DNA from 3 places in the Streptomyces sp. NPDC020884 genome. Region 3 is predicted to be linked to each of the others. Evidence: riboswitches for the same ligand, from Rfam matches in the RefSeq annotation. Region 3 holds a riboswitch; each other region holds the start of a gene.
The links. A riboswitch is a leader RNA that binds a small molecule or an ion and turns the genes downstream of it on or off. The one in region 3 is predicted to bind thiamine pyrophosphate.
Positions count from the first base shown of each region.

Region 1: it holds a riboswitch for thiamine pyrophosphate, as region 3 does, so the genes downstream of both, thiC (phosphomethylpyrimidine synthase ThiC) here and ACH4UK_RS07295 (thiamine ABC transporter substrate binding subunit) in region 3, are expected to answer to the same signal.
Region 2: it holds a riboswitch for thiamine pyrophosphate, as region 3 does, so the genes downstream of both, thiO (glycine oxidase ThiO) here and ACH4UK_RS07295 (thiamine ABC transporter substrate binding subunit) in region 3, are expected to answer to the same signal.

Region 1 covers NZ_JBIRRY010000005.1:256,000-265,848, reverse strand. Annotated here, with positions in the region: gene ACH4UK_RS18055 (IclR family transcriptional regulator) at 1-184, shown strand, start outside; gene ACH4UK_RS18050 (SsgA family sporulation/cell division regulator) at 286-723, shown strand; gene ACH4UK_RS18045 (YibE/F family protein) at 746-2,092, opposite strand; TPP riboswitch at 2,163-2,296, shown strand; gene thiC (phosphomethylpyrimidine synthase ThiC) at 2,289-4,109, shown strand; gene ACH4UK_RS18035 (DUF805 domain-containing protein) at 4,377-4,733, shown strand; gene ACH4UK_RS18030 (hypothetical protein) at 4,870-5,700, opposite strand; gene ACH4UK_RS18025 (metallophosphoesterase) at 5,904-7,046, opposite strand; gene ACH4UK_RS18020 (LacI family DNA-binding transcriptional regulator) at 7,206-8,318, opposite strand; gene hisC (histidinol-phosphate transaminase) at 8,724-9,803, shown strand.
Region 2 covers NZ_JBIRRY010000001.1:345,170-355,018, forward strand. Annotated here, with positions in the region: gene thiE (thiamine phosphate synthase) at 1-225, opposite strand, end outside; gene ACH4UK_RS01570 (Rv2175c family DNA-binding protein) at 302-667, opposite strand; gene ACH4UK_RS01575 (NAD(P)/FAD-dependent oxidoreductase) at 749-1,993, opposite strand; gene ACH4UK_RS01580 (hypothetical protein) at 2,023-2,364, opposite strand; TPP riboswitch at 2,428-2,540, shown strand; gene thiO (glycine oxidase ThiO) at 2,538-3,719, shown strand; gene thiS (sulfur carrier protein ThiS) at 3,716-3,976, shown strand; gene ACH4UK_RS01595 (thiazole synthase) at 3,979-4,773, shown strand; gene pknB (Stk1 family PASTA domain-containing Ser/Thr kinase) at 4,888-6,822, shown strand; gene ACH4UK_RS01605 (deoxyribonuclease IV) at 6,830-7,696, shown strand; gene ACH4UK_RS01610 (sulfite oxidase-like oxidoreductase) at 7,693-8,325, opposite strand; gene bfr (bacterioferritin) at 8,483-8,962, shown strand; gene ACH4UK_RS01620 (bacterioferritin-associated ferredoxin) at 8,967-9,248, opposite strand; gene ACH4UK_RS01625 (class II 3-deoxy-7-phosphoheptulonate synthase) at 9,428-9,849, opposite strand, start outside.
Region 3 covers NZ_JBIRRY010000002.1:101,007-110,855, forward strand. Annotated here, with positions in the region: gene ACH4UK_RS07285 (ABC transporter ATP-binding protein) at 1-592, opposite strand, end outside; gene ACH4UK_RS07290 (ABC transporter permease) at 598-2,259, opposite strand; gene ACH4UK_RS07295 (thiamine ABC transporter substrate binding subunit) at 2,340-3,434, opposite strand; TPP riboswitch at 3,516-3,632, opposite strand; gene rlmN (23S rRNA (adenine(2503)-C(2))-methyltransferase RlmN) at 3,691-4,797, opposite strand; gene ACH4UK_RS07305 (phosphatidate cytidylyltransferase) at 4,907-5,992, opposite strand; gene frr (ribosome recycling factor) at 5,992-6,549, opposite strand; gene pyrH (UMP kinase) at 6,672-7,448, opposite strand; gene tsf (translation elongation factor Ts) at 7,610-8,446, opposite strand; gene rpsB (30S ribosomal protein S2) at 8,546-9,508, opposite strand; gene ACH4UK_RS07330 (murein hydrolase activator EnvC family protein) at 9,785-9,849, shown strand, end outside.

The DNA.
Region 1 (9,849 bases), on a different contig from region 3:
ACGCCAGGAGTACGCACTGGGCACCGTGTGCGCCGCGATCCCCGTCACGGCCGGTGCCACCATTGCGGCGATGGCCATTTCCGTACCCCTGGACCGCGAAGAACGGTTGCTGCCCGCAGTCGAACAGCTACGTGGCGAAGTCGCCAGCCTCTTGCGTTCGTTCGTGTTCTCTATCAGTATCTGAAAAATCACTCCTTGTGATCTGCTATCGCGTGCACCACGATGGCGTCAATAGGGCCATGGGGGATCATTCCTGGCCAGTTTCATCTACTGCGGGGTTGAACGATGCGCGAGTCGGTTCAAGCAGAGGTCATGATGAGCTTCCTCGTCTCCGAGGAGCTCTCGTTCCGTATTCCGGTGGAGCTCCGGTACGAGGTCGGCGATCCGTACGCCATCCGGATGACGTTCCACCTGCCCGGCGATGCCCCTGTGACCTGGGCGTTCGGTCGCGAACTGCTGCTGGACGGGCTCAACAGCCCGAGCGGCGACGGAGACGTGCACATCGGGCCGACCGAGCCCGAGGGCCTCGGCGATGTGCACATCCGGCTCCAGGTCGGCGCGGACCGTGCGCTGTTCCGGGCAGGGACGGCGCCGCTGGTGGCGTTCCTCGACCGGACGGACAAGCTCGTGCCGCTCGGTCAGGAGCACACGCTGGGTGACTTCGACGGGAACCTGGAGGATGCGCTCGGCCGCATCCTCGCCGAGGAGCAGAACGCCGGCTGACCGGGGTGCTCGTGGCGGCCCGTCAGCCCGTCTTGCGGCGGCGGCCCCGGCCGGTCCGCGCGGGTGCGGCCGTAGCCGCCGATGCGCCACCGGGCCCCGGGCGGTCCGCGGAGACGACCAGCGCGGCGAGTGCCGTGGTCACCGGCACCGAGGCGACCAGGCCGATCGACCCGACCAGCGTGCGGACGATCTCCTCGGCGACCAGCTCGCTGTTGGCCACCGTCCCCACACTGCTCTGGGCGATGGAGAAGAGCAGCAGCAGCGGCAGCGCCGCGCCCGCGTACGCCAGCACCAGGGTGTTGACCACCGAGGCGATGTGGTCCCTTCCGATCCGGATCCCTGCCCGGTACAGCCCCTTCCAACCCATCTCCGGGTCCGCCTGGTGCAGTTCCCAGACCGCGGAGGTCTGGGTGACCGTCACATCGTCGAGCACGCCGAGCGAACCGATGATGATGCCGGCCAGCAGCAGACCGCTCATATCGATGTCCGGGTAGAGGCCGTGGATGAGGCCGGTGTTGTCGTCGGTGTTGCCGCTCAGGCTCGCCCAGCCGATGAACAGGGAGCCCAGCAGCCCGATCAGCAGCAGTGAGATCAGCGTGCCGACGACCGCGACCGATGTCCGGGCCGTCACCCCGTGGCACAGGTAGAGGGCCGCCAGCATGATCGCGCTGGCCCCGATCACCGCCACGACCAGCGGATTCGAGCCCTGCAGGATCGCGGGCAGGATGAACAGGGTCAGAACGGCGAACGACACGACCAGCGCCACCAGCGCCATCAGCCCGCGGAGCCGGCCCACCAGGACCACCGCCAGCGCGAAGATCCCCGCCAGCAGCGCCATCGGAAGCTTCCGGTCCACGTCCGTCACGGAGTACTGGAGGTCGCGGGGCGCGTCGGGGGCGTACGCCACGACCACGCCCTGACCCTCGCTCAGCTGTCGGGGCGCGTCCGGCTGGACCACCTCGACGAACCTGCGGCCCTTGTCGTCGCCGCTGGTCACCTCGATGGTGGCCTTCGCGCACTCCCCCTCCTGCTCGTTGACGGCCTCCCGGCCCGAGGGCGTGGAGGTGTCGCCGGTCGGGGGCACCTGCGCGGCGTTGACGTCCGCGCAGTCGACGTTGACGACCTGGACGACCTTGCCGTCCTGGGTCTGCCGGTCGAATCCGACGCCGGTGCGCTCGTGGTCGGGCGCGCCGCCGGGCCAGAACGCGATCAGACCGACGACGACCGCCGTCGCGAACGGAATCAGCACGGCGGCGATGACCTTGCGCAGGTGCCGGGAGACCGGGGCGGCCGGTCCGTGGCTGTGGGTGTGGCCGTGAGTGTGGCCCTGGGGCGGCTGGGGAGCGGGGTCGCTCTGGGGGGAGGTCACGGGGCGATCATCGCAAGAATGGGAGGGCCCTCTGGTCAGCTCGCCGGAAAGGACGCTAGCGTGGAGGCACCTTTGCACACGCGGGAGCTCGGAGCACCGGGCTGAGAGGGCGCTGATCGCCGTACATCCGTACGGGAAACGCTGCGCCGACCGCCGAACCTGTTACCGGGTAATGCCGGCGTAGGGAGTAGGTCTCATGACCACAGCGGACGCACGCACGCCTGCCTCGAAACAGAACGACGGAACGCCGAACGGCACGACGCCGGACGACGGGATCCGGAACGACGAGGCCGGGAAGTCCATCGGCTGGCACAAGGGGTACGTCCAGGGCTCGCGCCCGGACCTCCGGGTGCCGGTCCGACAGGTGCACCTCACCAACGGCAAGGACGTGACGCTGTACGACACGTCGGGGCCGTACACCGATCCCTCCATCGACACCGATGTCCGCCGCGGCCTCGCGCCCCTGCGGGAGAACTGGATCATCGCCCGCGGCGACACCGAGGAGTACGCGGGCCGTCCGGCCCGCCCCGAGGACGACGGGCTCAAGCACACCTCGCCGCGCGGCGGACTGCGCAACCTCGACGCCGTGTTCCCCGGCCGCCCGCGCCAGCCGCGCCGCAGCCGCGACGGCCGTCCCGTCACCCAGCTCGCGTACGCCCGACGGGGGGAGATCACCCCGGAGATGGAGTACGTGGCGATCCGGGAGAACGTCGAGGCCGAGGTCGTCCGCGAGGAGATCGCGGAGGGCCGGGCCGTGCTGCCGGCCAACGTCAACCACCCCGAGATCGAGCCGATGATCATCGGTAAGCGGTTCCTGGTGAAGGTCAACGCCAACATCGGCAACTCGGCCGTCACCTCCTCCATCGAGGAGGAGGTGGACAAGATGACCTGGGCGACCAAGTGGGGCGCGGACACGGTCATGGACCTGTCCACCGGCCGCAACATCCACGCCACCCGCGAATGGGTGCTGCGCAACTCCCCCGTGCCGATCGGCACCGTTCCGCTCTACCAGGCCCTGGAGAAGGTCGACGGCCGGGCCGAGGAGCTGACCTGGGAGATCTACAAGGACACCGTCATCGAGCAGGCCGAGCAGGGCGTGGACTACATGACGGTGCACGCCGGAGTGCGCCTGCCGTACGTCCCGCTGACGGCCCGTCGCAAGACCGGAATCGTCTCGCGCGGCGGCTCGATCATGGCGGCCTGGTGTCTCGCGCACCACAAGGAGTCGTTCCTCTACGAGCACTTCGAGGAGCTCTGCGAGATCCTCGCGGCGTACGACGTCACCTACTCCCTGGGTGACGGGTTGCGTCCCGGTTCGATCGCGGACGCCAACGACGAGGCGCAGTTCGCCGAGCTGCGCACGCTGGGCGAGTTGAACTCGATCGCCAAGCGGTTCGGCGTCCAGACCATGATCGAGGGCCCCGGGCATGTCCCGATGCACAAGATCAAGGAGAACATCGACCTCCAGCAGGAGATCTGCGAGGAGGCGCCGTTCTACACGCTCGGCCCGCTGACCACGGACGTCGCGCCCGCCTATGACCACATCACCTCCGGTATCGGCGCTGCGATGATCGCTTGGTGGGGTACGGCGATGCTCTGCTACGTCACGCCCAAGGAGCACCTGGGGCTGCCCAACCGGGACGACGTGAAGACGGGTGTCATCACCTACAAGATCGCCGCCCACGCGGCCGACCTCGCCAAGGGGCACCCGGGCGCGCAGGAGTGGGACGACGCCCTCTCCGACGCGCGGTTCGAGTTCCGCTGGGAGGACCAGTTCAATCTGGCCCTCGATCCGGACACGGCGCGGGAGTTCCACGACGAGACGCTGCCCGCCGAACCGGCGAAGACGGCCCACTTCTGCTCGATGTGCGGGCCGAAGTTCTGCTCGATGAAGATCTCCCAGGACATCCGGCGTCAGCACGGCGGTTCTCAGGAGGAGATCGAGGAGGGCATGGCCGCCAAGTCGAAGGAGTTCGCGGCCGCCGGCAACCGGGTCTACCTGCCCATCGCCGACTGACCGTCCGCCCCGACCCCTGGCCGCCGGCCGTCCCCGGCGGCCAGGGGTGTTCTGTTCCTTATGAGTAACTCGGGCCGTTTAGCTGCACTTTGGCGTGATTGACCGCCTTATTAAGCGACAGTATGGACACAGTCGTGTGGCAGCTGTATGTACGTTTGGTCCTCAGCTCACCAGCGCTTGACCCTTTCCTTATCTGTGGCTTACTTTCCGGCTTGCTTGGCTGAATTTGGTGCCCCCCTCGAAACGGGGGCCGGGGAGGGAATCACAGTGAACTGGTACCTGGACGTACTCAAGAACTACGCAGGCTTCAGCGGACGCGCGCGCCGCAAGGAGTACTGGATGTTCGTGCTCTTCAACTTCATCATCGGCGTGGTGCTGTCGGTCGTCGGCACGGCGATCGACACGCAGATCCCGTACTACCTCTACCTCGCCGCGGTGATCGTCCCGTCGCTGGCGGTCGTCGTCCGCCGTCTGCACGACACCGGCCGCTCGGGCTGGTGGTTCTTCATCGCGCTCGTCCCGCTGGTCGGCACGATCATCCTGATCGTCTTCCTCGCCTCGGAGGGCAAGCCGGAGACGAACGAGCACGGCGTCAACCCGAAGCTGGCTCCGCACGCCATCTGATCCACCGCTCCGGTCCGACCGGAGCGTCCCCCGGGCCGGGCGCGGCACTTGCCGCCCCGGCCCGCGGTGTGTCCGGAGGCGGACGCGGCCGGAAGGGGAAGCCCGGAAGGGGAGGACGCCGGGACCCCGCCGGACCTCAGTCCGGATGGTGCTCGGGGCCGCCGAAGTCCGGGCTCGTGAAGTCGGGGCTGGTGAAGGTCGGCCGGGGGCCGGCCGCCGGGCCGTCGTCCGGACCGGAGAAGTCCGGCCTGCTGTACCCGACCTTGGGGATCCGGTTGGGCGAACGGTGCGGGGTCCGCGCGGCGGGCCCGGCGGTGGGGTCGGCCAGGGCGTCCCGCAGGAACGGGAGGATGCCGCGCTCCAGCAGGGCGTGACGCCAGGCCTCCCTGGCCCGTGCGACCTCTTCCGGAAGTTCCTGTTCCTCGTGCTCGGCGGCCAGCGACGTCGCGCTGTTGCGGAGCGCGGTGACGAGCAGCCCCACGGCCGCGACCAGGATCGCCGCGGCGGCGACCGCCGCGAAGAACCACCCGGCCGTCACCATGGAGTCGCCGAAGGCCACCGACGGGCTGACCGCCTTGAGCAGGTAGCCGACGAGCAGGAAGATGACGGCCGCGGTGCCGGCCAGCAGCGGGGTCAGGACCGTGACGACCGCGCCTATGCCGGCGCCCGATCCGGCCGCCGTGCTCTGCGGCCCGTCCAGGGCCGGGGCTTCGTCGGTTCCTTCGGCGGTCGGCGCCCGGCGCAGCTCGCCCCGGGCCTTGACGTAGTGCTCGTACTCGGTGGCCGCGGCCGCCGTGATCAGCGCCGTGGCGCTGAGCGCCATGGTGCGCAGCTGTTCGGTGTTGAGCCGGTCCCCGACGCCCTCCAGGTCCGGGCGTTCGTGAGCGTGGCGCAGTGCGTCGCTCAGGATCCGCTCGTACTCGGGTCCGTCCTCGGCCAGCAGGTGCGGAGCGCTTGTCATCTGCATCCCCCGATGCTCCGTCGGTGCCCGGCTGCCCGCGTGGACCGGGCGATCGGGCGGAAACGGAGGAGAGCCTGCCACTGATACGCCGATGGTAGAGCGCTCACGGCACGGGGTGACAGGGTGTTTCCGGAATTGGGCCCGGTGACGGGCCCGGTGATCAGCGGGGTCGGCGCAGGCGGAACCTGAAGCGCCTTCCCCGCCGACGGTCAGTCATGCAGAGGCAGTTGGACGACCAGCAGCTTTCCGGCCATGGTCACTCCGCCGTCCATGGCGATGGCGAGGCCGTCCGCGTACACGTGCGGGCCGTTGACCACGGGCCCCGAGCTGTCCTCGCCGTCCTCCGTGCCGACCTCGCCCAGCAGGTACGGAATAGGGCTGTGACCATGGACGACGCGCTGTCCGCCGTACGTCGTCATCAGCTCGCGCACCGCGTCGGCGCCGCCCTCGTCCCGGAAGGCGAACCGCTTGGTGAGCTTGCGGAAGAGGTCCCAGCACTCGTCCGCGTCGTTACGCGTGAGAATGGCTGTGATCGTGTCGTTGACGTCCTCGATGGTGGACCCGTAGTCGAGGTAGGCCGTCGTGTCGGAGTGCATCAGCAGATGCCCGTCCTCCTCGACGACCGCGTCGAGCCGGGACATCCACTGGAGGTGGACGTCCTGGAGGCGCTCCATGTCGGTCTTCTGGCCGCCGTTGAGCAGCCAGGCGGCCTGGAAGGTGGCGGTGCCGGCCCCGGAGTTGACGGGGGTGTCGGCGAACCGCTTGGCGCCGAGCAGCAGCAGTTCGTGGTTGCCCATCAGGGCCTTGCAGTAGCCGCCGGCCGCCGCCGCCTCGGCGGAGAGCCGCATGACGAGGTCGATGACCCCGATGCCGTCCGGGCCGCGGTCGGTGAAGTCGCCGAGGAACCACAGCCGGGCGTTGCCCGCGGCCCAGTTGCCGTCGGCGTCGATCAGGCCCTGCTCGCCGAGGGCGGCCAGCAGCTCGTCCAGATAGCCGTGGACGTCGCCGACGACGAAGAGCGGGCCGCGGCCGTCCTCGGGCTCGGGGTGCGGCTCGGAGACGGCCTGCACCTGGACCGTGTCGCCGCGGCGGATGACCGGGAGGTCCCGCTCGGTCGGTGTGTAGCCCGCCGGCTCCGCGCCGCCCACGACGGCGTTGCCGGGATGCGGCAGCCGGGGCGGCGTGGGTGTGCTCGGCGCCGGCGCACGTGGCGGCACCGAGGAAGGAGGTGCCACCCGCGCCTGCGGTGGCACGGGTGTTTGCGCATACGGCGGAACCCGGAAGTCACGCAACGTCGCCGTCCGCACCACGGGTTCCTGACCGGCCCCCTGAGTCATCGACCCCTCCACCACCGTCGCGCCGCCGTACACCTGACGGGCCCTGCCTGGTAGAGGTGGTCCGCGGTGTCGTGCGCCCATCATAGGAATGCGGATCGATCTGTGTGACGCACCAGGGGTGGTGAATCCGGGCGCACGCACGGTTCACCGGTCGATTGGTCCGAAAAGAGTCGATCAATCCCCGCTGGGGGAGCGCGGCGCGCTGACCGTGGTGCGCGGTGGACGGCGTTGCGAGGAGGTCCGGACGATGAGCTCCGTCGGTATGACCTGCTCCACGGGGCCGTCGTGTTCGACCCCTTCGATGGCGTCGATGAGGAGCTGGACGACGGCCGTGCCGATGCGGCGGGGCTTCAGCGAGAGCGTCGTGATGGGCGGCTCGGTGGCCGCGTACACGGTGGACTCGCTGCAGCAGACCAGCAGCAGGTCCTCGGGGACCCGCAGCCCGTAGCGGCGGGCGGCCGCGAGGAGATCGGTCCCATTGGGGTCGAAGAGCCCGTAGACCGCGTCGGGGCGGTCCGGGCGGGCGAGCAACCGATCGGCGGCGACCGCCCCCGCGCAGGGGTCGTGGGCCGGGTAGGACTCGTAGACGGGATCCTGGCCGACCCGCTCGCACCAGTGGAGGTAGGCGGTGGTGGACAGCCGGGTGTACGTGTCGGTGGTGTTGCCGGTCAGCAGGCCGATACGGCGGGCTCCGGCGGCGGCGAGATGGTCGAGGAGGTCGAGCACGGCGGCCCGGTGGTCGTTGTCGACCCAGGCGGTGACGGGGAGCGTCCCGGCCGGGCGGCCGTCCGAGACTACGGGCAGTCCCTGGCGGACGAGTTCGGTGACGACCGGGTCCTGGTCGGAAGGGTCGATGACGACGGTCCCGTCGAGCGCGACGTTCGACCAGACGTCGTGCCGGGAGGTGGCGGGGAGGATGACGAGGGCGTAGCCGCGGGCGAGCGCCGCGGAGGTCGCGGCTCTCGCCATCTCCGCGAAGTACGCGAATTCGGTGAAGGTGAAAGGTTCATTCCCGTACGTGGTCACGGTCAGGCCGATCAGGCCCGATTTGCCCGTACGGAGGGTTCGGGCCGCGGCGGACGGGCGGTAGCCCAGGCGCTCGGCGACTTCGCGGACATGGCGGCGGGTGGCGTCCGGGAGCCTGCCCTTGCCGTTGAGCGCGTCGGAGACGGTCGTGATCGAGACTCCGGCCGCGGCGGCCACATCACGGATCCCCGCCCGTCCTGGCCGGCCGCTGCGCCGGGGTGTCTCCGTCCGGCTCACCTGGTGCTTCCCTGCTGCTGTCATGGCGAGCCGATAGTAGGGCTCCGAGGGGGGGTCGGTCCGGTCGCATCTGCGCACGTTGACAGGCACGTTTCTGCAAGGTCATTGCCTATCAAAGTCCTTTCAATGAAAGGTAGTTGGGCGCCATTGCAGACGTGGTTCAGGTGCTGGCGGGTGGCAGCCTGCTGTATGTGCGATGTCTCGAAGAGGTCTCAACTCACCACTTCGGGGGACGCGCGCCACGGCGTGAGCCACCGGCGCGCGCCGGAACGGCACGTGCTCCCCCGGGCAGAGCCCTCGGACCGGCCCCGTGCGGGGGTCCATTCCCGGGCACTGTGGTCGATTTCCCGCTCGGGCCATTCGCAGGGAGGCCCAATCCTCATAAGGTGAGCAGTATTGCTGTGGACGGACGGTCGAGGAGGACCTGCGGTGAGCGAGAAGAGCCCCAAGCTGCGCGCCGAGCTGGACGGCGTTCCCGCCTATGTGCCGGGGAAGCCGGCGGCGGCCGGTGGACCGGTCGCGTACAAGCTGTCCTCCAACGAGAATCCCTATCCGCCGTTGCCCGGAGTGCTGGAGTCGGCGGTCGCCGCCGCGGGCAACTTCAACCGCTACCCGGACATGGCGTGCACCGGTCTGATGAACGAGCTGGCCGACCGTTTCGGTGTGCCCCTCGCGCATCTCGCCACCGGAACCGGGTCGGTGGGCGTGGCCCAGCAGCTGCTCCAGGCCACCTCCGGACCCGGCGACGAGGTCATCTACGCCTGGCGCTCCTTCGAGGCGTACCCGATCATCACCCAGGTCAGCGGCGCGACCTCGGTCAAGGTCCCGCTGACCGAGGGCGATGTGCACGACCTCGACGCGATGGCGGACGCGATCACCGACCGGACCCGGCTGATCTTCGTCTGCAACCCCAACAACCCCACCGGCACGGTGGTGCGCCGGGCCGAGCTGGAACGGTTCCTCGACCGGGTGCCGAGCGATGTGCTGGTGGTGCTCGACGAGGCGTACAAGGAGTTCATCCGCGACGCCGAGGTGCCGGACGGCATCGAGATCTACCGGGACCGGCCCAATGTGGCGGTGCTGCGGACCTTCTCCAAGGCGTACGGCCTGGCCGGGCTGCGGGTCGGTTTCGCGGTGGCCCACGAGCCGGTGGCCGCCGCGCTACGCAAGACCGCCGTGCCCTTCGGTGTCAGCCAGCTCGCTCAGGACGCGGCGGTGGCCTCGCTGCGCGCCGAGGACGAGCTGCTGGGCCGGGTCGGCTCGCTGGTCGCCGAGCGCACCCGGGTGAGCGCGGAGCTGGTGCGCCAGGGCTGGACGGTGCCGGAGTCGCACGCGAACTTCGTCTGGCTGCGGCTCGGCGAGCGGACCCTCGACTTCGCGGGGGCCTGTGAGCGGGCCGGGGTGGTCGTGCGGCCGTTCGCGGGTGAGGGCGTGCGGGTCTCGATCGGCGAGAACGAGGGCAATGACCTGTTCCTCAAGGCGGCGGAGGCGTTCCGCGCGGAGCTGTAGTCGCCGGGCGCGCGAGGGACTCCTCGCGCGCGGTGGCGCCGGTACG
Region 2 (9,849 bases), on a different contig from region 3:
GTCGTTCACCGCGAGGAGCTTGCCGTGCCGACGGCAGGCGTCGGCGAAGACCGCGAGGTGCTCCAGCTCCTCTCCGGCCTCCATGCCCTTGTCCCGGAGCTGGACGATGTCGACACCGCCGGACAGCACGGCGTCCAGGAACGCGGGGAGGTCCCCCTGCCGCTTACGCGCGTCCGTGCACAGATAGAGCCGGGCGTCGGACAGTTGCTCGCGAGGCGTGGACATAAGTGGAACTCCCCCGGGGTCGTGACGGTGCACGGGCCGCGCCGGGCGGCCCGTGCTCCGCTTCCTGTCGTGTCGGTCAGACGGCGAGCGCCTGGGCGCGGCGCTTCACCTCCGTACCGCGATTCTCGCTCAGCGCCTGCGCGGGGGTGCCGGGCAGGGTCGGGTCGGGAGTGAAGAGCCACTCCAGCATCTCTTCGTCGGAATAGCCGTCGTCCCTCAGGAGGGTCAGGGTGCCGGCAAGGCCCTTGACCACCTTGTCGCCGTCGATGAAGGCGGCGGGCACCTGGAGCGTCCGCTTCTCACCACGGCGCACGGCGATGAGCTGGCCATCCCGGACCAGCTGCCGTACACGCGTCACCTCGACATCGAGCTTTTCCGCGATGTCGGGGAGGTGGAGCCAGGCGGGGACGAGAGCATCGGTCTTTGCGTCAATCTCGGTCACGAGGACAAGCGTGCCATCCCGGACCGACAGCCGGTAGCCGGGCCGACCGTACGGGGGTCGGTCCGGCGGCTGCCGGGGCCGTCACAGGGCGGCGGACTTCAGCGGTACGGCGGGGTCGGCCACCTTCTCCGGGTCGAGAGCGGCCCCCGACCCGATGAGCCTGCGGCCCTGGGCGAGGTCGCGCGGGCGGCCCACGGCGAGCACGGCGACCAGCGCGCCGTCGCGCAGCCAGCACACCGACCAGGCGGCGTCCGCCCCGTCGCCGCGCCACAGCAGGGTGTCGGCGTGCGCGTGGTGGCCGGCGTACTGCACGAAGCGGCCGAACTGCTCGGACCAGAAGTACGGGACGGGGTCGTAGACGGGGAGCGGTCCGCCGTCCTGGGCGGCCATGATCGCGGCGGCCACGGTGCGCGGGCCCTGGAGGGCGTTGTCCCAGTGGTGGACGAGCAGGCGCGTTCCGTAGCGGGCGGAGGGGAAGGAGGCGCAGTCCCCGACCGCGTACACATCGGGCAGGGAGGCGCCGAGCGCGCTGTCCGCGGTGACCGAGCCGTCCGGGCCGAGCGCGATCCCGGAGCCGGCCAGCCAGCCGGTGGCGGGGCGCGCGCCGATGCCGACGACCACGGCTCCGGCGGGCAGGGCGCGGCCGTCCGCGAGGATCACGGCCCCTTCCTCGACCCGGTCGACCCGGGCCCCGGTGAGGAGTTCGGCGCCGCTGTCGGCGTACCAGGCGGCCATGGGGGCGGCCACCTCGGCGGGCAGGGCGCCCGCGAGCGGGCGGGCGGCGGCCTCGACGACGGTGACCGCGCAGCCGGCGGCGCGGGCCGCGGTGGCGAACTCCGCGCCGATCCAGCCGGCCCCGACGACGACCACGTCGTGCTGCCGGTCCAGGACGGGCCGCAGCCGGGCGGCGTCGTCGAGGGTGCGCAGCAGATGGACGCCGGGCACGCCTTCGGTGCCGGGCAGGGTGAGGGGCTCCGCGCCGGTCGCGAGGACCAGGACGTCGTAGGGGACCGGCCCGTCGGCGGTGTCCAGGACATGGTCGGCGGCGCGCAGGGCGATGACGTCCAGGCCGAGGCGCAGGGTGATGTCCAGCGCCTCGAAGTCGATGTCGAAGGCGGAGTCCTCGGCCTTGCCCAGCAGCACGGCCTTGGACAGCGGGGGGCGGTCGTAGGGCTGGTGGGGCTCGGCGCCGATCAGGGTGACGGGCCCGGTGAAGCCCGCCTCGCGCAGGGCCACGGCGCTCTGCACGCCCGCCATGCCCGCTCCGACGATCACGGCGTGCCGTGTCCCCTGCCGTGCCGTCCGCTGCCGCGTCTGCTCGCTCACGCGGACCAGTCTATTCATCTGACGTAGGGTCAGATAGATACTTCCTCGACCACGCTGGTTCCGCTGCCCTCCTGGGACTCCCAGGCCCACCGCTCCGCCAGCCGCACCCGGCCGTCAGCGAGGTCGAGCACCGTGGAGAGGCAGTGCCCGGACGAGGTCGTTCCGTCCTGCTTGAGCTGGACGTAGCGGAAGTCCAGCGCGTCCCCCTCGCGGGTGCCGACGAGGTGGCCGCGGACCACGTCGCCGCCCGCGTACTCGGCCCAGATCCGGCCGTCCCGCTCGTGGTAGGTGAAGCGGGTGCGGGTGCCGACCTGGCCGGGGGCCTGGTCGGCGACGGGCGAGAGGACGAGTCCGTCGAGTGAACGGGCCACGGTGGCTGCTCCCTTGGCCGGCCGCCCACGGGCCGTGGGCGGGTGGGTTTAGGGTGGCCACGGTAGAACACTCGCGGGAGCCCGGACGCACCGGGCTGAGAGGGAGGCTGGACGGCCTCCGACCGTACGAACCTGATCCGGGTCATGCCGGCGAAGGGAGGGGCTGGACACCCATGCGCGTCTCGGGGAGAAACTCCGGATCCGACGTCCTCGTCATCGGGGGCGGCATCATCGGCCTGGTCACCGCGTGGCGGGCCGCCCAGCGCGGGCTGCGCGTCACGGTGGCGGACCCCGCACCGGGCGGCGGCGCCGCGCAGGTCGCGGCGGGCATGCTGGCCGCCGTCACCGAGCTGCACTACGGCGAGCAGATGCTGCTCGGGCTCAACCTCGCTTCCGCCGCCCGCTATCCGGCGTTCGTGGCCGAGCTGGAGGAGGCGAGCGGCCGGGAGACCGGCTTTCGCACCTGTGGCACGCTCGCCGTCGCGCTCGACTCCGACGACCGGGCCCATCTGCGCGAGCTGCACGCCCTCCAGGAGCGTTCGGGCCTGGAGTCGGTCTGGCTGAACGGCCGCGAGTGCCGCCGCCTGGAGCCGATGCTGGCCCCGGGCGTGCGGGGCGGCCTGCGGGTCGACGGCGACCACCAGGTGGACCCGCGTCGCCTCGCCGCGGCGCTGCTGTCCGCGTGCGAGCGGGCCGGGGTCGCGTTCCGCCGGACGACCGCGGACCGGCTCACCGTCACCGGGGGCCGGGCAGCCGGGGCGCTGCTCGGCGACGGCAGGGAGTTCGCGGCCGATCAGGTCGTGCTCGCCGCGGGCAGCCTCAGCGGCCGGCTCGCGGGGCTCCCGCCGGAGCTCGTGCCGCCGGTCCGCCCGGTCAAGGGCCAGGTGCTCCGGCTCACGGTGCCACCGGCGTACGCCCCCTTCCTCAGCCGCACCGTGCGCGCCGTGGTCCGGGGCGGCCACCTCTACCTCGTGCCGCGGGAGAACGGCGAGCTGGTCGTCGGCGCCACCAGCGAGGAGATGGGCTGGGACACGACGGTCACCGCCGGCGGGGTGTACGAGCTGCTGCGCGACGCCCACGAGCTGGTCCCCGGCATCACCGAGCTGCCGCTCACCGAGACCCGGGCCGGTCTGCGCCCGGCCACCCCCGACAACGCCCCGCTGCTCGGCCCGACCGCCCTGCCCGGTCTGCTGCTCGCCACCGGGCACCACCGCAACGGCGTCCTGCTGACCCCCGTCACCGGGGACGCGATGGCCGACGTCCTGACCACCGGCGAACTGCCCGAGACGGCCCGCCCCTTCGCGCCCGGCCGATTCGCACCCGCCGCCCCCGTACTCCAGGAGCAGCCCGTATGACCCAGCAGCCCGCCGTCCCCGAGCCCGGCTCCGAGCCCGTCCCCTCCGGGGCCCCGGTTTCCGTCTCGGTGAACGGGGAAGCCCGTGTCGTTCCCGCCGGGACGGCCCTGGACGCCCTCGTGGCCACCCTGACCCCGGCCCGCTCCGGGGTCGCCGCCGCCGTCAACGAGAGCGTCGTCCCGCGCGGCCAGTGGGCCGCCACCGCACTCGGCGAGGGCGACCGCGTCGAGGTCCTGACCGCCGTACAGGGAGGCTGACCATGTCGGACGACGTCTTCACGCTGGGGCCCGCCACGTTCGGATCCCGGCTGATCATGGGCACCGGCGGGGCCCCCGGCCTGGAGGTGCTGGAGCGCTCGCTGATCGCCTCCGGCACCGAGCTGACCACGGTCGCGATGCGCCGGCTGGACCCGACCGTGCAGGGTTCGGTGCTCTCGGTGCTGGAGCGGCTCTCCATCCACGTCCTGCCGAACACCGCGGGCTGCTTCACCGCGGGTGAGGCGGTGCTGACCGCCCGGCTGGCCCGGGAGGCGCTCGGCACCGACTGGGTGAAGCTGGAGGTGATCGCCGACGAGCGGACCCTGCTGCCCGACCCCATCGAGCTGCTGGACGCGGCGGAGACGCTGGTCGACGACGGGTTCGTCGTGCTGCCCTACACCAACGACGACCCGATCCTGGCGCGGAAGCTGGAGGACGTGGGGTGCGCGGCGATCATGCCCCTCGGCTCCCCCATCGGCTCCGGGCTCGGCATCCGCAACCCGCACAACTTCGAGCTGATCGTCGAGCGGGCCGGGGTGCCGGTGATCCTGGACGCGGGCGCCGGGACGGCCTCGGACGCGGCGCAGGCGATGGAGCTGGGGTGCGCGGCTGTGATGCTCGCCTCGGCGGTGACCCGGGCGCAGGAGCCGGAACTGATGGCCGCGGCGATGCGTCACGCGGTCGAGGGCGGGCGGCTCGCGTACCGGGCGGGCCGGATTCCGCGCCGCCACTTCGCCGAGGCCTCGTCCCCGGTGGCCGGGCGGGCGGCGTTCGATCCGGAGCGGCCGGCGTTCTGAGCCGCCGCACGGGCTCGCCACCTGGGCGTGTCCCTGTCACGGATCGGCTGCAGAACGGCCCCGGGAACGCCCCGGCCCGTCCGGGGTGTCGGTGGCGGCTCGTAGACTCTCGGGGTGGACACGACCCTCCAGGACCCTCTCGTCGGGCAGCTGCTCGACGGCCGGTATCGCATAGAGGCGCGCATCGCCGTCGGCGGGATGGCCACGGTCTACCGGGCCGTGGACACCCGCCTGGACCGGGTGCTCGCCCTCAAGGTGATGCACCCGGCGCTCGCCACCGACGTCTCGTTCGTCGAGCGCTTCATCCGTGAGGCCAAGTCGGTGGCCCGCCTCGCCCACCCCAACGTCGTCGCGGTCTTCGACCAGGGCGCCCAGGGCGCGTACGTCTATCTCGCGATGGAGTATGTGGCGGGCTGCACCCTGCGCGACGTGCTGCGCGAGCGCGGGGCCCTCCAGCCCCGGGCGGCGCTGGACATCCTGGAGCCGGTCCTCGCCGCGCTCGGCGCCGCGCACCGGGCGGGGTTCGTGCACCGCGACATGAAGCCGGAGAACGTCCTGATAGGGGACGACGGCCGGGTGAAGGTCGCCGACTTCGGCCTGGTCAGAGCGGTCGGCACGGCCACCGACACCACCGGCTCCCTGCTGGGCACGGTCTCCTACCTGGCCCCCGAGCAGATCGAGCACGGCACCGCCGACACCCGCAGCGATGTGTACGCCTGCGGGGTCGTGCTGTACGAGATGCTGACCGGCGCCAAGCCGCACACCGGCGAGAACGCCGCCCAGGTCATCTACCGGCACCTCAACACCGACGTCCCGGCCCCGTCCGCCGCCGTGCCGGGTCTCCCGGTCGCGCTGGACAGCCTGGTGGCGAGCGCGACCGCCCGCAATCCCGAGGTGCGTCCGCACGACGCGGTGCTGCTGCTGGCCGAGGCCCGTGAGGCGCGCACCGCGCTGACCGACGCCGAGCTGGACGCCGTGCCGCCGCAGGCGCTGTCCGACGCGCACGACGGCGCGGACGACCGGACGAGCGTGATCCCGCGGGCCCTTCCAGTGGCCGATGGCGACGACGGCGGTGTCGTGCACCGCACCAGCCGCCTGGAGATGCCCCCGACGGGACCCGCGAACCGACGCGGGACCGGCCGGCGCGGGCCGTTCGGCGGACCGCACCGCAAGCTCATCACGATCCTCACCGCCGTCCTGCTGACGCTGGGCATCGGAACGGGCGTCTGGTACATCAACTCCGGCCAGTTCACCCAGGTGCCCTCGCTGCTGGGCCAGACCCAGCAGGCCGCCGAGCAGCGGCTCTCGGACCGGGGGCTGGGGCTGAAGGGCGTGGACCGGGTCTTCAGCGACAGCGTCGAGCGGGGCTCGGTCGTGAGCAGCGACCCCGCGTCGGGCGATCGGATCCGGGGCAACGGCTCGGTGAAGCTCGTCGTCTCGCGGGGCCCGGAGATCGTGCGGGTGCCCGATGTCGTGGGCAAAGCCCTCGCGGACGCCCGGCGTTCCCTGAAGAAGGTGGGCCTGGCCCCCGGGATGGTGACCAGGGAGTTCAGCGAGGACGTGGCCCGCGGCGAGGTGATCCGGACGGATCCCCGCGCGGGCACGGACCGCAACCCGGACACGGCCGTGGCGCTCGTCGTCAGCAAGGGCGCCCCCGTGGACGTCCCCGATGTCACCGGTCTCTCGGCCGAGGACGCCACCGCCGAGCTGGCGGCCGAGGGGCTGAAGGCCGAGGTGCTGCCCGGCCGGATCCACTCCGCCGAGGTCGAGGGGGACGTCGCCGAGCAGTCGCCCGAAGGGGGCGCCGAGGCCGCCGAGGGCGACACGATCCAGCTGACCGTCTCCAAGGGCCCCCGGATGCTGGACGTCCCGGACGTCACCGGCCGGGACGTCGACGAGGCGCGCGGCACCCTGGAGGAGGCGGGCTTCGAGGTGAAGGTCGACCGGCCGTTCCTCTCCTTCAGCGACACCATCGCGAGCCAGTCCGTGGGCGGCGGCGAACAGGCCCCCGAAGGGTCCACGATCACCATCAAGACCAAGGGGTTCTAGAAACCACATGCACGCGCTGCGCAATCCGGTGGGCGGACACGTTCCGGTGGCCGGCGGTCTCGCCAAGATCGGCCTGGAGTACGCCCGTGAGCTGGCGGCGGAGGCCGTGCAGGTCTTCGTGGCCAACCCGCGCGGCTGGGCGACGCCCACCGGGAACCCGGCGCAGGACGAGCTGTTCCGCGCCGAGTGCGCGGCGGCCTCGATCCCCGCGTACGTCCACGCCCCGTATCTGATCAACTTCGGCTCGCACACGGAGGCGACGGTCGAGAAGTCCGTGGACTCCCTGCGCCACTCGCTGCGCCGGGCCCGCGAGATCGGCGCACGGGGCGTGGTGGTGCACACCGGTTCGGCGACCGGCGGACGACCGCGCGCCGAGGCGCTGGCCCAGGTGCGCGAGCACCTGCGACCGCTGCTGGACGAGCTGACCCACGACGACGATCCGGATCTGCTGCTGGAGTCGACGGCCGGCCAGGGCTTCTCGCTCTGCTCGCGCACCTGGGACTTCGGGCCGTACTTCGAGGCGCTGGACTCCCACCCGAAGCTGGGCGTCTGCCTGGACACCTGCCACATCTACGCCGCCGGGCATGATCTGACCGGCCCCTCGGGGATGCGGCAGACGCTCGACCTGCTGGTGGACACGGTCGGCGAGGGGCGGCTCAAGCTGATCCACGCCAACGACTCCAAGGACGTCGTGGGCGCCCACAAGGACCGGCACGAGAACATCGGCGCCGGTCACATCGGGGCGGAGCCCTTCGCGGAGCTGTTCGCCCATCCGGCGACCGAGGGCGTGCCGCTGGTCATCGAGACGCCCGGCGGCAAGGAGGGGCACGCGGCGGACGTGGCCCGGCTCAAGGAGCTCCGGAACGCTCGCTAGAGCTCGGGACCGTCCCCGGGCTCCTCCTGGTAGGAGTAGCGCTGCTCGCCCCAGGGGTCGCCGATGTTGTGGTAGCCCCGTTCCTCCCAGAACCCGCGCCGGTCAGCCGTCATGTACTCGATGCCCCGGACCCACTTCGGGCCCTTCCAGGCGTACAGGTGCGGGACGACGAGGCGCAGCGGGAAGCCGTGTTCGGCGGTGAGGAGTTCGCCGTCCTTGTGGGTGGCGAAGAGGGTGAGCTCGGAGGCGAAGTCGTCCAGGCGCAGGTTCGAGGAGAAGCCGTACTCGGCCCAGACCATCACATGGGTGGCGTCGGGGGCGGGCGGCGCCAGTTCGAGAACCGTACGGGCGGGGATCCCGCCCCATTCGGCGCCGATCATGCTGAACTTCGTCACGCAGTGCAGATCGGCGACGACCGAGGAGAACGGCAGCGCCGAGAAGTCCTGGTGGTTCCAGCAGCGCTTGTCGCCGTCGGCGGTGGCTCCGAAGACCCGGAACTCCCAGCGGTCGGGCTTGAACTTGGGAACGGGGCCGTAGTGGGTGACCGGCCATCCGCGCTGCAGTCGCTGGCCCGGCGGAAGCTCGGCCTGCTCTGCTGCGCGGTGTTCCCGGCTTTCCGGCTGACCCATGCCTCCATGGTGACAGACAGGCAGGGGTGGTCATGACCAGCGGGGATCCCATCGGGGCAACTCGTACTAAGCGTGCACTTACTGGACGGCCGCTGAGCGCGGTGCGAGGATCTGGCCAACTTGCCAGATCGATCACCGGTTGGAAGGAGCCTTTGCCATGCAGGGCGACCCCGAGGTCCTTGAGTTTCTCAATGAGCAGCTGACCGCCGAATTGACTGCCATCAACCAGTATTTTCTGCACGCCAAGATGCAGGACAACTTCGGGTGGACCAAGCTCGCCAAGTACACCCGGGCCGAGTCCTTCGACGAGATGAAGCATGCCGAGATCCTGACCGACCGGATCCTGTTCCTCGACGGGCTGCCGAACTACCAGCGACTTTTCCATGTCCGGGTGGGCCAGACGGTCACCGAGATGTTCCAGGCGGACCGCCAGGTCGAGGTGGAGGCGATCGACCGCCTCAAGCGCGGCATCGAGGTGATGCGGGGCAAGGGCGACATCACGTCCGCGAACATCTTCGAGTCGATCCTGGAGGACGAGGAGCACCACATCGACTATCTCGACACCCAGCTGGAGCTGGTCGAGAAGCTCGGTGAGCCGCTCTACATCGCCCAGCTGATCGAGCAGCCGGAGAGCTGAGCGCTCAGGCCGCGTCGGAGAGCCGTACGTCCCGGATGCCGGCCGCGGCGACCGCTGCCGCGGCCGGGTGCGCGAGGGAGGCGGTCACGGGTTCCTGTCGCTGGTCGAGCAGATCGCGGCGGGGGCAGTCGCCCCGTCCCAGCAGGGCCTGGATGCGGCGCACACATCCACCGCAGTCCGTTCCGGCCTTGCAGGCCGAGGCGATCTGGCGGGGCGTGCAGGCTCCGGCGTCCGCATGCTTCTTGACCTGCTGTTCCGTGATGCCGAAGCACGAGCAGACGTACATGCGGTTCACCTCCCTGCGGGTCGGTCGCTGGCGCCGTCCCGGTCTTCATCGGTGAGGCTAACCTAACCTTACCCGGCCCTCGGGCGGCGTAAAAGCCCCGGGACGACCTGTGGGGCACGGATCACATCGATCCGTGCCCCACAGGTGCGACTGCCGGGAATTCCGCCCGGCCGACCGGTCTACTGGTCGCGGTACATCTCGGCGACGAGGAATGCCAGGTCGAGGGACTGGCTGCGGTTGAGGCGGGGGTCGCAGGCCGTCTCGTAGCGCTGGTGCAGGTCGTCCACGAAGATCTCGTGGCCGCCGCCCACGCACTCGGTGACGTCGTCGCCGGTCAGCTCCACGTGGATGCCGCCCGGGTGGGTGCCGAGGCCCTTGTGGACCTCGAAGAAGCCCTTGACCTCGTCCAGGACGTCGTCGAAGCGGCGCGTCTTGTGGCCGGAGGCGGCCTCGAAGGTGTTGCCGTGCATCGGGTCGGTCACCCAGGCGACGGTCGCGCCGGAGGCGGTGACCTTCTCGACCAGCTCGGGGAGCTTGTCGCGGACCTTGTCGGCGCCCATCCGGACGACGAAGGTCAGCCGGCCCGGCTCGCGCTCGGGGT
Region 3 (9,849 bases):
GCGCGAACGCCTCGCCCTGGTCGTGTGTGACGGCCAGCACCGTCGTACCCAACTCCTGGAACAGCGTCCGCAGTTCGACGACGAGCCGTTCGCGGAGGCTGCGGTCGAGCTGGCCGAGCGGCTCGTCCAGCATGAGGAGCTTCGGGCGCGGGGCGAGGGCGCGGGCCAGGGCGACGCGTTGCTGCTCGCCGCCGGACAGTGCGGCGACCGCGCGGCGTTCGGCCCCGGGCAGGCCGACCAGCTCCAGCAGTTCGCGGACCCGGTGTCCGGTCTCGGCCCGCCCGACACCGTGCATCCGGAGCCCGAAGGCGACGTTGGCACCGACATCGCGGTGCGGGAAGAGCTGGTGGTCCTGGAACATCAGGCCGAGGCCGCGCCGGTGCACCGGGACGCCCGCCTGGTCCCGGCCCGCCAGCAGCACCCGGCCGCCGTCCATCGGCTGGAGCCCGGCGACGGCCCGGAGCAGGGTGGACTTGCCGCTGCCGCTGGGTCCGAGCAGGCAGACGATCCGGTGGTCGGCGACCTCCAGGTCCACGGCGTCCAGCGCGGTCCGCTTCCCGAACCGCACGGTGGCTGACTGCAAGCTCAGCATGTCGTTCAGAACTCCCCGGATCGGTCGGTGCGGATACGTTCGAGGAGCAGCAGCGACACCGCGCACACCAGCATCAGAATCGTGCTGAGCGCCATCGCCTGCCCGTAGTTGAGCTCCCCCGACCGGCCCAGCAGCCGGGCCACGGCCACCGGCAGGGTCGGGTTGTCGGGGCGTGCGATGAACACCGTCGCGCCGAACTCCCCGAGGGAGACGGCGAAGGCGAAGCCCGCCGCGACCAGCAACGCCCGCCGCACCAGCGGCAGATCGACCTCCCGCCAGGCACGCAGCGGCGAGGCCCCCAGCACGGCGGCGGCCTCCCGCAGCCGGTCGTCGACCGCGCGCAGCACGGGCAGCATGGTCCGTACGACGAAGGGGACGCCGACCAGCGCCTGGGCCAGCGGGACCAGGATCCAGGAGGTCCGCAGGTCGAGCGGCGGCTCGTCCAGGGTGATCAGGAAGCCGAAGCCGACGGTGACGGCGGACACCCCGAGCGGCAGCATCAGCAGCGCGTCGAAGCCGCGGACCAGCCGCCCGGCCCGGCGGGTCAGGGCCGCCGCCGCGAGCCCGCCGACGACCAGCGCGATGAGCGTCGCGACGAGCGCGTACCGCAGGGAGTTGCCGACGGCCTCCAGCGGCGGGACCAGGAAGGTGGAGGAGCCGCCGGACCCGGCCGACTGGAGGGCCCGGTAGTAGCCGAAGCCGTAACCGCCTGATCCGCCGGATCCGTCAGCTCCAGCTGCTCCGGCTGCTCCGGCTGCTCCGTCGAAGGAACGCTCCACCAGCACCCCGAGCGGCAGCAGGATCAGCAGCAGCGCGGTGAGCAGCACCCCGCCGAGCAGCGCCCACTGCCCGGCGCCACGCGGCCGGCGGGAGGTCTGGGCCGGGTCGACCAGCTTCAGCGCCCGCTCCCGGCGGCGTACGGTCGCGGCGTGCACGGCGAGGATCGCGCCGACCGCGGCGAACTGCACGAGGGTCAGCACGGCGGCCGTCGGCAGATCAAGGAGTTGCGCGGTCTGCCGGTAGATCTCCACCTCGAGGGTGGAGTAGGCCGGACCGCCGAGGATCTGCACGACGCCGAAGGAGGTGAAGGTGAACAGGAAGACCATCAGCGCGGCGGCGGCGACGGCCGGGGCGAGGGCGGGCAGCGTCACCCGGCGGAAGGCGGCGAACCGGCCGGCCCCGAGCACCCGGGCGGCCTCCTCCTGGCGCGGGTCCAGCTGGGACCAGAGCCCGCCCACCGTCCGGACGACCACGGCGTAGTTGAAGAACACGTGGGCCAGCAGGATGGCCCACACCGTGGTGTCGAGGCGGACCCCCCACAGTTCGTCGAGGAGCCCGCCGCGCCCGAGCAGCGCCAGGAACGCGGTCCCGACGACGACGGTCGGCAGCACGAACGGCACCGTGACGACCGCCCGCAGCACCTGCTTGCCGGGGAAGTCGAACCGGGCGAAGACATACGCCCCGGGCAGGGCGATCAGCAGGGTGAGCGCGGTCGAGGCGAGGGCCTGCCAGGTGGTGAACCAGAGGACGTCCAGGATGTCCGGGCGGGCCAGCACCTCGCCGATCCGCCCGAACTGCCAGTCGCCGCCCGCCTTGAGGCCCCGGCCGACGATCGCGGTCACGGGATAGGCGAAGAACACCACGAAGAACGCGACGGGCACGGCCATCAGGCCGAGCCGCACCGCGGTCCCGCGCCGCCCGGCCCCCCGGACGGGCGGCGCGGGGCGGGCGGTCTTCTCCTTGGGCCCTACTTCAGGACCAGCGACTGCCACGACTGGATCCACTGCTCACGGTTGGCGGTGATCTTCTCGGGCGCGACGGTGGCAGGCGTCTCGACGGTCTCGCCGTGCTTCGTGAACAGCTCCGGCAGCTCGGCGTCCTTCACGACCGGGTTCACGAACATGGTGAGCGGCATGTCCTCCTGGAACGTCTTGCTGATCAGGAAGTCCAGCAGCGCCTTGCCGCCCGCCTCGTTCTTCGCCCCGGTCAGCAGTCCGGCGTACTCGGTCTGCCGGAAGCAGGTGCCGGTGGCGACTCCGGTGGGGGCCTCCTTGGGCTGCGGGTCGGCGTAGAGCACCTCGACGGGCGGGCTGGAGGCGTAGCTGACGACGAGCGGCCGGTCCGCGTTGGCCTTCTTGCCGCCGGCGGAGCCGGAGAACTCCTCGTTGTACGCCTGCTCCCAGCCGTCGACGACCTTGACGCCGTTGGCCTTCAGCTTCTTCCAGTACGTCTCGTAGCCGTCCTCGCCCTGGGTGGCGACGGTGCCGAGGAGGAAGCCGAGACCGGGCGAGGAGCTGGCGGCGTTCTCGGTGACGAGGAGGTTCTTGTACGCGGGCTCGAGCAGGTCCTCGAAGGTCTTCGGCGGCGCGAGCTTCTTGTCGGCGAAGTACTTCTTGTCGTAGTTGACGCAGATGTCACCGGTGTCGACGGGCGTGACCCGGTGCTTGTCGTCCGTCTGCGTGTCCGCCGCGACCCCGTCCAGGCCCTTGGCCTCGTACGCGGTGAACAGACCGTTGTCGAGGGCGCGGGAGAGCAGGGTGTTGTCGACGCCGAAGAAGACGTCGCCGCGCGGGGAGCCCTTGGTCAGGATCTCCTGGTTGAGCGCGGCCCCGGCGTCGCCGCTCTTGAGGATCTCGACCTTGTAGCCGGTCTCCTCGGTGAACGCCTTCAGCACCTTGTCCGAGGCGTTGAAGGAGTCGTGGCTGACCAGGGTCACGGTCTTGGAGCCGCTGCCCTTGGACGCCCCGGAGCCCGACGGGCCGTCGTCGCCGCAGCCCGCGAGCACGGAGACGCCCAGAGCGGCGGCGAGCGCGGTCGCCGCGTACTTCGTGGTGGTGTTCATGTGATTCCTCCTGGAGGTGACCAGGAAGAGACGCGGCCCCGCCCGCTGTCCGGCGAACCGGAAGCGGGCAGGGCGCAACAGCTTGAGTAAGGTCCGAACTTCCTACCCGGAATGACCCGGGCGAGGTTCAGAGGGTCTGCGGCCAACCTGTCCTTGGTGCCGCACTCTCAGCGCTGTGGCGCTCCCCTGTCGGAATATGAAGTTGATTTCGGGCCCAGGCTACACCGGCGGTTTTCGGCCGCCCGCCCGGGAGAGGCTAACGCTCGGAGGCCGCCAGCTGACCACAGGCCCCGTCGATCTCCTGACCACGGGTGTCCCGGACGGTGACGGGCACGCCGTGGGCCGCGATGGCCTCGACGAACGCCTTCTCGTCCTCGGGCCGCGAGGCGGTCCACTGGGAGCCGGGCGTGGGGTTCAGCGGGATCAGGTTGACGTGCACCCGCTTGCCCTTGAGCAGCCGGCCGAGCCGGTCGCCGCGCCAGGCCTGGTCGTTGATGTCCCGGATCAGGGCGTACTCGATGGAGATCCGGCGGCCGGACTTCTCCGCGTACTCCCAGGCGGCGTCCAGCACCTCGCGGACGTTCCACCGGGTGTTGACGGGGACCAGAGTGTCGCGCAGCTCGTCGTCCGGGGCGTGCAGCGAGACGGCGAGACGGCACTTGAAGCCCTCGTCGGCGAAGCGCAGCATGGCCGGGACGAGGCCCACGGTGGAGACGGTGATCCCGCGCTGCGACAGACCGAGGCCATCCGGCTCCGGGTCGGTGAGCCGGCGGATCGCTCCGACGACGCGGTTGTAGTTGGCGAGCGGCTCGCCCATGCCCATGAAGACGATGTTGGACAGCCGCGCGGGCCCGCCGGGCACCTCGCCGTCGCGCAGCGCGCGCATGCCGTCGACGATCTGGTGCACGATCTCGGCGGTCGACAGATTGCGGTCGAGGCCGGCCTGTCCGGTGGCGCAGAAGGGACAGTTCATTCCGCAGCCGGCCTGCGAGGAGATACACATCGTGACGCGGTCGGGATAGCGCATCAGGACGGACTCGACGAGCGTCCCGTCGTGCAGTTTCCACAGCGTCTTGCGCGTGGTGTCGTCGTCGCAGCTGATGTGCCGGATCACGGACATCAGGTCGGGGAACAGCGCCTCGGCGAGCTTCTCCCGCGCGGCCGCCGGGATGTTGGTCCACTCCGCCGGGTCGTGCGCGTACCGCGCGAAGTAGTGCTGCGAGAGCTGCTGGGCGCGGAACGGCTTCTCACCGGTCGCGGCGACCGCTTCCTTGCGCTCGGCGGGCGTGAGGTCGGCGAGGTGCCGCGGGGGCTTCTTGGCTCCGCGGGGCGCGACGAAAGTGAGTTCTCCGGGCTTAGGCATGGTTCATCCAGTGTCGCAGACAGACGGGTGAGGGCCCGCCGCCCTGTGGACAACGGACCCTCACTCGTAAAACGTGCAGGTGGGACGGTGTTTCGTGGTGCCGAGGCGCTCAGCCGGAGCCGACGAACAGCACCAGGAGCAGCCACACGACCGGCGCGGTCGGCAGGAGCGAGTCCAGCCGGTCCATGATGCCGCCGTGGCCGGGGAGCAGCGTGCCCATGTCCTTGATCCCGAGGTCCCGCTTGATCATGGACTCGCCGAGATCGCCGAGGGTGGCGCTGGCCGCGACCGCGAGGCCGAGCAGCAGACCCTGCCACCAGGCGCCGCCGTCGATCAGGAACTCCATGCAGAGCGCGCCGGCGACCATCGCGAAGGCGACCGCCCCGAGCAGGCCCTCACGGGTCTTGCCGGGGCTGATGCGCGGGGCGAGCTTGTGCTTGCCGAAGCGCCAGCCGACCGCGTACGCCCCGGTGTCGCTGACCACCGTGAGGACGAGGAAGGTCAGCACCCGCCACGACCCGTCGTCCGCCGTCAGCAGCAGGGCGACGAAGGTGGCCAGGAAGGGGACGTAGAACGCCGCGAAGACTCCGGCGGTGACGTCCTTGAGATAGCCGTCCGGCGGCTCGGTCATCCGCCACACCAGCACCGCGAGGGCGGTCAGGGCCATCGCGATCCAGGCTCCCTCGGGACCCCGGGCGTAGCCGGCGATGACCATCGCGGCTCCGCCGACGGCCAGCGGGACCAGGGGCGCCTTGATGCCCTTGCGTTCCTGGAGGCGGGAGGTGAGCTCCCAGAGGCCGACGACGACGGCGACCACTATCACGCCGATGAAGACGGCCTTCACGATGAACAGCGACGCGACGATGACGGCGCCGAGACCCACGCCGACCCCTATGGCGGCGCGCAGATCACGCCCCGCACGCTTCTTCTGCGGCGGGGGCGGCAGCGGGGTGGACATGGGCTCCTGCGGCATCTCGTCACGGAACAGGGGGCCGCTGACGTGAGCGGCATCCCTGTCCCGGTCGTCGCGGTCGGCTGCGTCTCTACCTGCGTCGGGAACGTCCGGCACGTTGGGCATGGGCCGAGTCTGCTGGGCGCCATGCACATCGTGGGCAGGACCCGCCGGGGCAGCCCTCATCTCGGGCGTGCCCCAGTAACCGGCTCCTTGCGGGGCACCCCAGGAAGAGTCGTTCATCAGACTTCGAGCAGCTCGGCTTCCTTGTGCTTGAGCAGCTCGTCCACCTGCGCGACGTACTTCGCGGTGGTGTCGTCGAGCTCCTTCTCGGCGCGGCGCACCTCGTCCTCGCCGGACTCCTTGTCCTTGACGAGCTTGTCGAGGGTCTCCTTGGCCTTGCGGCGGATGGAGCGGATCGAGATCTTGGAGTCCTCGGCCTTGGTCTTGGCGACCTTGATGTATTCCTTGCGGCGGTCCTGGGTGAGCTCGGGAAAGGTCACCCGGATGATATTGCCGTCGTTGCTCGGGTTGACGCCGAGGTCGGAGTCACGGATCGCCTGCTCGATGTTGCGCAGGGCGGTCTTGTCGAACGGCGTCACGACGGCCATCCGCGCCTCGGGAACCGAGAACGAGGCCAGCTGGTTGATCGGGGTCAGCGCGCCGTAGTAGTCGGCGACGATCTTGTTGAACATCGCCGGGTGCGCGCGGCCGGTACGGATCGCGGCGAAGTCCTCTTTCGCGACGACAACGGCCTTCTCCATCTTCTCCTCGGCCTCGAGGAGGATTTCTTCGATCACCACGTGCTCCTGCGTGTCTTGAGTGGGCCCGGCGTCGTCATCGTCCGGCCCTGTGGGTCCTGCGTCGCGTCCTCACCTGCACGGTGTCCGACCGGCAGGCCGTTGTCCATCCTGGGGGGCCGTCAGGCCCGGGTGCTCGCGTCGCTCACGAGCGAGCCGATCTTCTCACCCTTGACCGCGCGGGCGATATTGCCTTCGACGGTCAGCTCGAAGACGAGGATCGGGAGCTGGTTGTCACGGCAGAGCGTGATCGCGGTGGCGTCGGCGACCTTCAGGTCGCGAGTGATCACCTCGCCGTACTCCAGTGCGTCGAACTTCACCGCGTCGGGGTTGGTCTTCGGGTCGGAGTCGTAGACGCCGTCCACGCCGTTCTTCCCCATGAGCAGCGCCTCGGCGTCGATCTCCAGGGCACGCTGGGCGGCGGTGGTGTCGGTGGAGAAGTACGGCATGCCCATACCGGCGCCGAAGATCACCACGCGACCCTTCTCCAGGTGCCGTACGGCACGGAGCGGGATGTACGGCTCGGCGACCTGGCCCATGGTGATGGCGGTCTGGACGCGCGAGTCGATGCCCTCCTTCTCCAGGAAGTCCTGGAGCGCCAGGCAGTTCATGACGGTGCCGAGCATGCCCATGTAGTCGGACCGGGCCCGGTCCATGCCGCGCTGCTGGAGCTCGGCGCCGCGGAAGAAGTTGCCTCCCCCGATGACCACCGCGATCTGGGCGCCGTCGCGTACGACGGCGGCGATCTCGCGGGCGATCGTGTGCACGACGTCGGGGTCGACGCCGAGGCCGCCGCCACCGGCGAATGCCTCACCGGAGAGCTTCAGCATGAAGCGTCCGGAACCCTTGTCGTCGTCGCGCTTGTCGTCGGCCTGAATGGCGTCCGCGCCCTTGTCCATGGAAATTCTCCTCGTGCACATACGAAGAAGGCCATTGCCGGTGGGTCTGGTGTCCCTACAGCGGCAATGGCCTCCTCGTCAGATCTGCGGTCGTCCGGCGTGGGTGCGGCCGTCGACTGCACCAGACCCTATCGGGTCTCGTGCTGTTCGCCCGGACGGACTCAGATGCCGACCTTGATGCGCGAGAAGCGCTTCAGGGTGACACCGGCCTCGTCCAGGACCTTCTGGACCGACTTCTTGGCGTCCAGCGCGTACGGCTGGCCGAGGAGGGTCGCCTCCTTGAAGAAGCCGTTGACCCGACCCTCGACGATCTTCGGGAGCGCGGCCTCGGGCTTGCCCTCGGCGCGCGTGGTCTCCTCGGCGACGCGGCGCTCGGCCTCGACGACCTCGGCCGGGACGTCCTCGCGGGACAGGTACTTCGGGGCGAACGCGGCGATGTGCTGCGCGAGACCCTTGGCCAGCCCGGCGTCGGCCTTGTCCAGCTCGACCAGAACACCGATCTGCGGGGGCAGGTCGGGCATGGTGCGGTGCATGTACACGGAGACGAACGCGCCGGTGAACTGCGCGAAACGCTCCAGGACGATCTTCTCGCCGAGGTTGGCGTTGGCCTCGTCGACGTACGCCTGGACGGTCTTGCCGGACTCGATCTCGGAGGCGAGGAGCGCGGCGATGTCGGCCGGGGAGGTCGCGGCGACGTGCGCGGCGAGCGCGTTGGCCACGGCCTGGAACTTGTCGCCCTTGGCGACGAAGTCCGTCTCGCACTTCAGCTCGAGGATGACGCCGGACGTCTGGTCCTCGGAGATGAGGGAGACGACGGCGCCGTTCTCGGCAGAGCGGCCCTCGCGCTTGGCGACGCCCTTCTGGCCCTTGATACGGAGCGCCTCGACGGCCTTGTCGACGCTGCCGTCGGCCTCGTCGAGCGCCTTCTTGCAGTCCATCATGCCGGCGCCGGTGAGCTCGCGGAGCTTCTTGACGTCAGCGGCGGTGTAGTTCGCCATGAGTCTGTATGTCTCTCTCGAAGTCTGAAAGATCTACGGGTGAACGGCGGGGGCGACGCTTGTGGCGTCGGCCCCCGCCGTCAGCAGCCGTGACGGGTGTCAGGCCTGCTCGGCGTCCGCGTCGGCGGCCGGGGCGTCGGCAGCGGCCGGCTCCTCGGCAGCAGCCGGAGTCTCGACAGCGGCCTCGGCCTCGGCGACGGCCTCGGCCGGCTTCTCGGCGTCGGCGACCTTCTCGGTCTCGGCGGAGGACTGGACCTCGGCGGCAGCCGCGGTCTCGTCCTTCTTGTCGCCCTCGAGCAGGTCGCGCTCCCACTCGGCGAGGGGCTCGCCGGCGGCCTTCTCGCCCGGCTTCGAGTCACCGGTGGCGGCACCGGAACGGGCGATGAGGCCCTCGGCGACGGCGTCGGCGATCACGCGGGTGAGCAGGGTGACGGAGCGGATCGCGTCGTCGTTGCCCGGGATCTTGTAGTCGACCTCGTCGGGGTCGCAGTTGGTGTCGAGGATGGCGACGACCGGGATGTGGAGCTTGCGCGCCTCACCGACGGCGATGTGCTCCTTCTTGGTGTCGACGATCCAGACGGCGCTGGGCACCTTCTGCATCTCGCGGATACCACCGAGGGTCTTCTCCAGCTTGGCCTTCTCACGCGAGAGGACCAGGAGCTCCTTCTTGGTGAGGCCGGAGGCGGCCACGTCCTCGAAGTCGATGAGCTCGAGCTCCTTCAGACGCTGAAGGCGCTTGTAGACGGTGGAGAAGTTGGTGAGCATGCCACCGAGCCAACGCTGGTTGACGTACGGCATGCCGACGCGCGTCGCCTGCTCGGCGATGGCCTCCTGGGCCTGCTTCTTCGTACCCACGAACATGATGGAGCCGCCGTGGGCGACGGTCTCCTTGACGAACTCGTAGGCGCGGTCGATGTACGACAGCGACTGGAGCAGGTCGATGATGTAGATGCCGTTGCGCTCGGTGAAGATGAAGCGCTTCATCTTCGGGTTCCAGCGACGGGTCTGGTGACCGAAGTGGACGCCGCTTTCCAGCAGCTCCCGCATCGTGACGACGGCCATGGCCGTACTCCTTGAGGTACTCGGTTATCGCGACCGCAGGTTTGCGTTCGCGCCTGACGCCCCGACGCGCCGTGCCACGAGGGACCGAGGAGCGCGGCCACCTCCGAGAGAGGGAGGTGGCGGGGCGTGCGAAGTCGACCCGGTGACCCGGATCGCCGTAAGAAGTGTACGGGACCGGTTGAGTGCCGGGTGACGGCGATGTCCACAACCGGCGAGTAGTCCACAGGAACGGCCCGTGATCCCCGGAATCCCGGCGTCCGGGCCATCGTGGCGGGCATGCGCCATCAGCCCGGCCCACGCCGCTCCCCCGCCCTCCGCCCCGCCCTCCGCCCCGCTCTCCG